3 regions of the Actinomadura graeca genome follow, and region 3 is predicted to be linked to each of the others. Evidence: predicted binding sites of a transcription regulator. Region 3 holds the regulator's gene; each other region holds the start of a gene.
What was found. The regulator LexA, encoded in region 3, represses DNA repair genes until DNA is damaged. The targets are predictions, from matches to a motif close to TCGAACANNTGTTCGA.
Positions count from the first base shown of each region.

Region 1 (3,274 bases), 3.4 Mb from region 3:
GCCGCCGAACCCGCCGCGGCTGAGGGTCCGCCCGCTACTGGACTTGACCTTGCCCTTGCTCGGCCGGAAGCTGCTGCCGCCCGACGCGAAGCCGCTGGAGTCGCGCTTGCCGCCGTAGTACCAGAAGTACCGGTTGTAGGACGAGCTACGCCCACGGTCGATGTCGTCCGCGTCGCAGAGGCCATCCGAGACCACCCTGTAGCCGCCCTGGGCCTTGCCGATCACCGGGGCGCTGCGGTCCACGCAGTACGCGGTGGTCGACTTGGACCCGCAGGCGACCAGGGTGAGCGACAGCGCGCTCAGCATCCCGACCTTCACGGCGCGGGAACTGAGCCGGCGAGTGGGCTCCTGTGGGGGCAAGGAGAACACGTCCTTCGAAACGATGCGGCGAGCTTCCGGAAGGTTCCGGACTGCATGGTCGGACGCCTCGAACAGAAGGAATCCGGTATGCGGAGCCATAGCCTAGGGGCGGCTGACATGCGACGGAAGGGACGCACGTTCCGGTTCCGTCACATCCTCAAAGCAGCAGCCGACCGCACCGTAAACAGGACCGGTCTCCAGTACCGGGCTTCGATGGACGCCCGCCGGACGTCAGTCCGGGACGGGCAGGTGCGCGTAAAGGTCCATGGCATCCACGGACGTGGGCAGATCACTGACCTGCCCGTCGCCGACCTCCACCACACGCCACGCACCGTCCGTGCGACGCGCGAGGTCGGTGGTGATGAACCGGCAACCGAGCGCGCGGACGGCCGGGGCGACGCCGGTGAGGTCGGGATCCGGTTCCACCTCCGGGCTGTCGGGGTGCGGCCCCACCAGGGCGGGTTCCCCGTCCACCCACCACACACGCGCCTCGCCCTCGCCGTCGTACGGCTCGTACTCGCGCACGACGAGGCCGCCCGCGAGATGGTCGTCCTGCAAGGCGATCATCTTGGCGGCGATGTCGTGCAGCTGGACGAGGTTCTTCACGTCCGGCACGTAGCACGCCTCGTCCCACTCGTGCTTGCGCGACTTCACGTAGTCCTTGATGACACCGGGTCCGCCGGGCAGCGGCCGGACCAGCTCGCTCAGCTCGTTCAGGTCGCCCGGATCCTGGCCGGCCGTCAGCGGGCGCCAGACGCTGTGCGGGGTCAGGCCCGCGAACGTGTCGTGCCAGCCCGGCAGCTCGTGCGCCCGCCGGTAGTCGTCCGGGTGGGTCAGCAGCAACGTCCCGCGCTGCTTCATGGCGACCGCCGCCGCGGCGTACTCGGCGGCCGTCAGCATCCAGCCGCGGTACCAGACGGGGCCCATGTCGGCCGGCACCGCGCGCACCGCCGCCTCCACGTCCCCGCGCCGCAGCGCGTCGTGGTCGAGCAGGGCGATCTCGCCGTAGTGGTCCCGCACGGCCGCCGCCTCGCGGGAGAAGTGCGGGTCAACGCGCCGTGGGTGGAGCGGATCGACGCAGAAGAGGACGGTCAGCGTCATGATGGAACCCTCCGTGGACGGCGCCAGCGTACGGTGTCCGGACCAACATACGCACGGAGATTCCGGCCCAAATAGGCGTGCGGGACGTTGATCGAACTGATGTTCGGTAAGCTGTCCGGGTCCGCGGCGCCGTCCACAACCGCGCCGGGGGTTCGAAAGTGTCGGCGGCCCGCCGTAACGTCGCCCTCGACATCGCAGTCAGCGGCCGAGAGCCGGCAGTCACGACGAGAAGGACATCTGATGGCAGCGAACGACCGGGAGAAGGCTCTCGAGACCGCACTCGCCCAGATCGAGAGGCAGTTCGGCAAGGGCTCGGTCATGCGGATGGGCGAGGAGGCCCGGGCGCCGGTCGAGGTGATCCCCACCGGGGCCATCGCCCTCGACATCGCGCTCGGCATCGGCGGCCTGCCCCGCGGCCGGGTCGTCGAGGTGTACGGCCCCGAGGGCTCGGGCAAGACCTCCGTCGCGCTGCACGCGGTGGCCAGCGTCCAGAAGAAGGGCGGCATCGCCGCGTTCGTCGACGCCGAGCACGCCCTCGACCCCGAGTACGCGACCAGGCTCGGCGTCGACATCGACGCCCTGCTGGTCTCCCAGCCCGACACCGGCGAGCAGGCCCTGGAGATCACCGACATGCTGATCCGCTCCGGCGCGATCGACATCGTCGTCATCGACTCCGTCGCCGCGCTCGTCCCCCGCGCCGAGATCGAGGGCGAGATGGGCGACAGCCACGTCGGCCTCCAGGCGCGCCTCATGTCGCAGGCGCTGCGCAAGCTCACCGGCGCGATCAACCAGACCCGGACCACCGCCATCTTCATCAACCAGCTCCGCGAGAAGGTCGGCGTCATGTTCGGCTCCCCGGAGACCACCACCGGCGGCCGCGCGCTGAAGTTCTACGCCTCCGTCCGCCTGGACATCCGCCGCATCGAGACCCTCAAGGACGGCACCGAGGCCGTCGGCAACCGCGTCCGGGTCAAGGTCGTCAAGAACAAGATGGCCCCGCCCTTCCGCGTCGCCGACTTCGACCTCCTCTACGGCCTCGGCATCAGCCGCGAGGGCGGCCTGATCGACCTCGGCGTGGAGCACGGCTTCGTCCGCAAGTCCGGCGCCTGGTACACCTACGACGGCGACCAGCTCGGCCAGGGCAAGGAGAACGCCCGCAACTTCCTCAAGGCCAACCCCGACATGGCGGACGGCATCGAGAAGAAGATCAAGGAGAAGCTGGGCATCGGCCCGAAGGTCGACAAGGAGGCCGAGCCCGCGGCCCCCGGCGCGGCGCCCGGCGCGGCGCCCGCCGCACCGGCGGCCCCGCCCGCGCCCGCCCCCGCCGTCAAGAGCACCGCCGGGAAGAAGTCCGCCAAAGTGGTCAAATCGGGTGATTCCTGACGGCGAATCCCCCGATACGGGTGACTCTTGACGAAGAGTAAGCGATGATCTCGTGTGTAGGGCGGCGGCGCCTTACCCGGCACCGGCCTGCCGGTGGACGGACCTTCCCCGATGGCGCCGCCGCTCCCATGGGCCCGGGCGCCGAGCCGGCCAGGCTCGGCGGCCGGGGCACCCGGCGGCGGCCATGACCGGCCGCACCGGAGGGCGTGACGTCGAAAGGCGCGGCGTCGAAAGGCGCGGCGCCGGGGGGAAGGCCGCCGGAGGAAAGGCCGCCGGGGGGCGGCCCGCCGACCCGGAGGCGGCGGCGCGGGAGCTGTGCCTGCGGCTGCTCTCGGCCTCCCCACGTACCCGGGCGCAACTCGCGGACGCCCTGCGGCGCAAGGACGTCCCGGACGAGGTGGCCGATCGCGTCCTGTCCCGCTTCACCGAC
Region 1 covers NZ_CP059572.1:7,291,237-7,294,510, forward strand. The annotation lists gene AGRA3207_RS32440 (hypothetical protein) at 1-360, opposite strand, end outside; gene AGRA3207_RS32445 (ATP-grasp domain-containing protein) at 592-1,461, opposite strand; gene recA (recombinase RecA) at 1,702-2,844, shown strand; gene AGRA3207_RS32455 (regulatory protein RecX) at 3,029-3,274, shown strand, end outside.
Region 1: recA (recombinase RecA) is a predicted target of LexA. The motif match lies at 1,553-1,568, and genes of this name have one in related genera.

Region 2 (3,274 bases), 1.1 Mb from region 3:
CTCGCGCCCCTTCGCCCTGGGGCGGCGGATCCGCGGGACGGCGATCTCGCGCCGCCCCGACAGGTAGGCGCCGGTGAGGGAGTCCTCCGACTTCAGCAGGTCGTCGACCGTGCCGGACACGACGATCTCGCCGCCGTGCTCGCCGGCGCGGGGGCCGATGTCCACGACCCAGTCGGCGGCGGCGATGGTGTCCTCGTCGTGCTCGACGACGATCAGGGTGTTGCCCATGTCGCGCAGCCGGAGCAGCGTCTCCAGCAGCCGGTGGTTGTCGCGCTGGTGCAGGCCGATGGACGGCTCGTCCAGGACGTACAGCACGCCCACGAGCCCGGACCCGATCTGGGTGGCCAGCCGGATCCGCTGCGCCTCGCCGCCCGCGAGCGTCGCCGACGCCCGGTCCAGGGTGAGGTAGTCCAGCCCGACGTCCAGGAGGAACCCGAGCCTGGCGTTGATCTCCTTCAGCACCCGCTCGGCGATGTGGGTCTCGCGCTCGTTCAGCTCCATCGCCAGCAGGAACTTGGCGGCCTCGCCGATCGGCATCGCGGCGACCTCGGCGATGGACATCCCGCCCATGGTGACCGCCAGCACGACCGGCTTGAGCCGGGCGCCCTTGCAGGTCGGGCACGGGATCTCCCGCATGTAGCCCTCGAACTTCTCCCGGCTGGAGTCGCTCTCGGACTCGGCGTGCCGCCGCTGGATGTAGGGGATCACGCCCTCGTAGGCGGTGTAGTACGAGCGCGTGCGCCCGTACCGGTTCTTGTAGCGCACGTGGACCTGGGTCTCGTGCCCGTTGAGGACCGCCTTGCGGGCCTTGGCGGGCAGGCGGTCCCACGGCGTGTTGAGATCGAAGCCCATGGCGTCGCCCAGCGCCGACAGCAGCCGCAGGAAGTAGTCGCTGACGTGGCCGTTGGACCACGGCTGGATCGCGCCCTCGCCGAGCGTCAGCTCCCCGTCGGGGACGACGAGCTCGGAGTCGACCTCCATGCGCGTCCCGAGCCCGGTGCAGTCGGGGCAGGCGCCGTACGGGGAGTTGAAGGAGAAGGACCGGGGCTCCATCTCCTCGAACGACAGGTCGTCGTAGGGGCAGTACAGGTGCTCGGAGTACATCCGCGTGCGGTGCTCGTCGTCCTCGTCCAGGTCCACGAAGTCGAGCACGATCGTGCCGCCCGCGAGGCCGAGGGCGGTCTCCACCGAGTCCGCGAGGCGCTGCCGGGCGGAGTCCTTCACCGAGAGCCGGTCGATGACCACGGAGATGTCGTGCTTCTCCTGCTTCTTCAGCGTGGGCGGCTCGTCCAGGCGGACCATCCGGCCGTCGACCAGCGCCCGCGAGTACCCCTTGGACTGCAGCTCGCGGAACAGCTCCAGGTATTCGCCCTTGCGGCCGCGGATGACGGGCGCGAGCACCTGGAACCGCGTGCCCTCCTCCAGTTCCAGGACCCGGTCGACGATCTGCTGCGGCGCCTGCCGGCTGATCGGCCGCCCGCAGTCGGGGCAGTGCGGATGCCCGATCCGGGCGTACAGCAGCCGCAGGTAGTCGTAGACCTCGGTGATCGTCCCGACCGTCGACCGGGGGTTCTTGCTGGTCGACTTCTGGTCGATGGACACCGCGGGCGACAGGCCCTCGATGAAGTCGACGTCGGGCTTGTCCATCTGGCCGAGGAACTGCCGGGCGTAGGCCGACAGCGACTCGACGTACCGGCGCTGGCCCTCGGCGAAGATCGTGTCGAACGCCAGGCTCGACTTCCCGGACCCCGACAGACCGGTGAACACGATCATGGAGTCCCGCGGGAGGTCGAGCGAGACGTCCTTCAGGTTGTGCTCGCGTGCTCCACGCACGATGAGTCGGTCATGCACGGCGTACTTCCGGTTCCTCTTCTGGGCGCGGTGGTGGCGGCATCAAGGCTAGCCAGGGGGTCGGACAGAATCCCCCGAGTCCATAACAGCGGTTGCCGCCGCCGCATTTCGCGGCCCCGGCGGCTCTCTGGCACCGTACACGTGTTCGAACACCCCCCGCCACCGCAACACCGCCCCCGGCGGGCTCGTTCGTGGTGGTGCTGCGGGCGCGGGACGGCCGGATCGCGCGGTGGCGGCGAGTACCAGGACCGCGCCGCGATGGCGGAGGCGCTCGCGTGAGCGGTCTGGCACCGGTACGGCGGGTGCGACAGGATGGAGCCTCCTGCGGACGAGGGGGCCTCGATGGAGTGGCGGAGCGTCATCGGTGAGCTGGATTCGGGCTCGGATCGCGTCGCGGAGACGCTGTCCTCGCTGACCGAGGAGGACGTGCGCGCGCCGTCCGCGCTGCCGGGCTGGAGCCGCGGCCACGTCGCGACGCACATCGCCCGCAACGCCGACTCCCTGTGGAACCTGCTCGAATGGGCGCGGACGGGCGTGGAGATACCGCAGTACCCGAGCGTGGACGCGCGCAACGCGGCGCTGGAGGAGGGCGCCAAGCGGAGCCCCGGCGAGATGGCCGACGACGTCCGGGCCAGCGCGGCGAGGTTCTCCGAGCAGGCCAGGACCTTGCCGGAGGAGGTCTGGAACGCTCCTGTCCGGGCCATGCCGGGCTGGCCCCATCCGGCGTGGTTCACCGTCATGCGGCGCTGGCACGAGGTGGAGGCCCACCATGTGGACCTGGCGGCGGGCTACGGGCCCGCCGACTGGCCGGAGAGCTACGTCCGGTGGGCGCTGACCAGCACGCTCGCCGACCTCGCGGCGCTCCCCGAGAGGCATCGCGCAGGGCTCGGCGGCCACCGCGTCACCGCCACGGACTCCGGGGAGTCGGCGGACCTGGGCTGGGCGCCCGGCGGGCCGGAGGTGTCCGGGTCGGGACGCGCCCTGCTGGGCTGGCTGAGCGGCCGCTCGCACGGCGCGGGGGTGGCCCTCCGCCCGGACGGCCCGCTCCCCGCTCCCCCGCCCTGGCCCCACCGCCCCGCCGGTTTCTAGTCCTCCTGGGGCAGGCCGTCGCCGAACGGGCCGTCGCCGTGCGGGCCGTCGCCGTGCGGGCCGGTTCCGTTCCAGTCTTCGCCGCGCGCCAGGGCGTGCAGCGCGTCGACGGAGCGGACCACGATCATGTTGCGGCTGACGGTGAGGCGGCCGCGGACGGGGGCGGAGGAGAGGATCTGGGCGACCTTGCGGCGGCCCATGCCCGCCCAGCGCCCGAGGTCCTGCTGGGTGACGGGGACCTGGACCTGGTAGCCGCCGTCCAGCGCGCGGGTGACGCCGTCGGGCCGCTCCTCCTTGAGCGGCGAGCCGAGGCGTCCGACGAGGCGGAGCAGGC
Region 2 covers NZ_CP059572.1:664,488-667,761, forward strand. The annotation lists gene uvrA (excinuclease ABC subunit UvrA) at 1-1,851, opposite strand, end outside; gene AGRA3207_RS03275 (maleylpyruvate isomerase family mycothiol-dependent enzyme) at 2,164-2,940, shown strand; gene AGRA3207_RS03280 (Crp/Fnr family transcriptional regulator) at 2,937-3,274, opposite strand, start outside.
Region 2: uvrA (excinuclease ABC subunit UvrA) is a predicted target of LexA. The motif match lies at 1,985-2,000, and genes of this name have one in related genera.

Region 3 (3,274 bases):
AGGCGGAGACGCGCAGCACCCATGCAGAAGACGCAAGACCCTCAGGCAGAGGCGCACGGTCATCAGGCGGAAGCGCGGGAGCCTCAGGCAGAGGCGCGCAACCCCCGACGGGGGGGAACGAGGCCCGGCGGCGGCGCGCGGCCCTCAGGCGGAGACGCGCAGTCCCCATGCAGAAGACGCAAGACTCTCAGGCAGAGGCGCGCGGCCCTTACGCGGAGGCGCGCGGCCCCCGGGCGGGGGGCGCAAGGCCCGGCGGCGGCGCGGGGCCTCGGGCGGAGGCGCGGGAGCCTTGGGCAGAGGCGTGTGGTGTTGGGTGGCGTAGCGGTGACGTCTGGCGTGGGATGGGCGGCGGTATGAGGCTCGGAGTGGGGCGGTCCGGGCGGGTCAGCGCGCGGGGAGGCGTAGCCGTTGGCCGGGTTGGACGGTGGGGTCGCCACCGAGGCCGTTGAGGTCGATGATGCGCTGGACGACGAGGCGGGGGTCGGCGTCGGGGTCGGAGGCGGAGGCGATCTCCCAGAGCGTCTCGCCGGGGCCCACGACGACCGTCTCCCCCGGTCCCGAAGGGCCGGGACGGGCGTCCCGTCCGCCGGCCAGGGCCCCGGGGCCGACCGTGAGCCAGAGGAGCGGCAGGATGATGGCGGCGGCGAGGCAGACGACGACCGCGCGACCACGCCGCGTCAACCGCAGCGGCGCGTGTTCATGGGCCGAACCGGACATCTCGCCCTCCCGACGTCGAATGGATTTTCGATCGAACGCCTGTACGAAGTTCTACCGCAGACCGACGACAAAACGCGAGTACATCTTCGAACAATTGTTTGATCATCCCGTCCGGACGCGATAACGTCACATGACGAGGAGTGACGGATCGAGGCGCCCGGGAGGCGACGAGCGATGAGCAAGGTCCGGGAGCTGCCCGACGGGCCCATGGACGAGACGGGGCTGACGCAGCGGCAGCGCATGGTGCTGGAGGTGATCCGCGACTCGGTCCAGCGCCGCGGATACCCGCCCTCGATGCGCGAGATCGGCGAGGCGGTGGGTCTGACCAGCACCTCCAGCGTGTCGCACCAGCTCCGGGCGCTCCAGCGCAAGGGTTTCCTGCGGCGCGACCCCAACCGCCCGCGGGCGGTCGAGGTGCGGGTGCCCGGGGCGACCCCCGTGCGCACGGAGCCCGACTCCTTCGACGCGGTCGGCGGCCAGCGGTCCCCGACGCAGCCCGCGCCCGCCTACGTGCCGCTCGTCGGCCGGATCGCCGCCGGTGGGCCGATCCTGGCCGAGGAGGCCGTCGAGGACGTGTTCACGCTGCCCAAGCAGCTCGTGGGCGAGGGCACGCACTTCCTGCTGAAGGTCACCGGGGACTCGATGATCGAGGCCGCGATCGCCGACGGCGACTGGGTCGTCGTCCGGCAGCAGCCGGTGGCCGAGCAGGGCGACATCGTCGCCGCCATGATCGACGGCGAGGCGACGGTCAAGACCTTCAAGCGCAAGGACGGCCACATCTGGCTGATGCCGCAGAACCCCGCCTACGAGCCGATCCCCGGCGACGAGGCGTCGGTGCTCGGCCGGGTCGTGGCGGTGCTCCGCAAGATGTGACGCACGCGCCGCGGAGGCGGCCGCCGGTGGACCGGCGGCCGCCCCGGCGCTAGCGCTTGGGCACGATGTTGACGATCTTGGGCGCACGCACGATGATCTTGGCGATCTCGGCGCCGCCCAGGGCCTCCTGGACCCTGGCGGAGGCCAGGGCCAGCCGTTCCAGCTCCTCGCCGGCGATGCCGGGCGCGACGTCGAGCCGGTCGCGGACCTTGCCCGCGACCTGGACGACGCAGGTGACCGACTCCTCCACCAGCAGCGCGGGGTCGGCCGACGGCCAGCCCGCGCGGATCACCGGCGCGGTGCGTCCCAGCAGCTCCCACGTCTCGTCGGCGGTGTAGGGGGCGAACAGCGACAGCAGCACCGCCATCGCCTCGGCGGCCTCGCGGACGGCGGGGTCGGCGGCGCCGGGCCCGGAGTCGATGGCCTTGCGGGTCGCGGTGACCAGCTCCATGATCCGCGCGATGGCGACGTTGAAGCGCTGCGCCTCGACCAGCTTGGTGGCCTCGTCGACGGCGCGGGCGGTGGCGCGCCGCAGCGTGGTGGAGCCGGACGCGGGGTCGGTTCCGGGCGGCGAGGCGACCTCGGCGGCGATCCGGTGGACGCGGGCCAGGAACTTGGACATGCCGTGCGGGGACACGTCCGCCCAGTCGATGTCGTCCTCCGGCGGCCCGGAGAACAGCATCGCCAGCCGGACGACGTCCACGCCGAACTCGCCGATCTGCTCGCCCAGGTCGACCAGGTTCCCGGTGGACTTGGACATACCGCTGCCGTTCAGGATCACCTGCCCCTGGTTCAGCAGCCGGTTGAACGGCTCGGTGAAGCCGACCAGGCCCATGTCGTACAGGACCTTGGTGAAGAACCGGCTGTACAGCAGGTGCAGGATGGCGTGCTCGACGCCGCCGGTGTACTGGTCGACCGGCATCCACTTGCGGACCTGCTCGGTGTCGAACGGGCCGTCCTCGTAGCCCGGGGAGCAGTAGCGGTAGTAGTACCAGGACGAGTCGACGAAGGTGTCCATGGTGTCGGTGTCGCGCCTGGCGGCGCCGCCGCACTTGGGGCACTCGACGTCCGCCCAGGCCGACGCGGCGGCCAGCGGCGAGGTGCCCTTGGGCGCCAGGTCGGCGCCGCGCAGCCCCTCGGGCAGCGTCACCGGCAGCTGCTCGTCGGGGACGGGGACCTCCCCGCACGCCTCACAGTGGACGATCGGGATCGGGCAGCCCCAGAACCGCTGGCGGGAGACCAGCCAGTCGCGCAGGCGGAAGTTGACGGAGGCGCGGCCGGTGCCGTGCTCCTCCAGGATCTCGACGATCCGGGCGATGGCGTCGGCCTTCACCAGCCCGTCGATGGGGCCGGAGTTGACGATCGCGCCGTCGCCGGGGGTGGCGACGCCGGTCTCGGCCGGGTCGGCCTGCCCGGTCTCGACCACGACCCGGACGGGCAGGCCGAACTTCAGCGCGAAGTCCAGGTCGCGCTGGTCGTGCGCGGGCACCGCCATGATCGCGCCGTGCCCGTACTCGGCCAGGACGTAGTCGGACGCCCAGACCGGCAGCCGCTCCCCGTTCACCGGGTTGACCGCGTACCGGCCCAGGAACACGCCGGTCTTCTCACGCTCGGCGGACAGCCGCTCGATCTCGCTCTCGCGGGAGACCTCCTCGCGGTAGGCCTCGAACGCGGCGCGCTGGTC
Region 3 covers NZ_CP059572.1:1,781,764-1,785,037, forward strand. The annotation lists gene AGRA3207_RS08255 (LysM peptidoglycan-binding domain-containing protein) at 385-717, opposite strand; gene lexA (transcriptional repressor LexA) at 892-1,590, shown strand; gene leuS (leucine--tRNA ligase) at 1,640-3,274, opposite strand, start outside.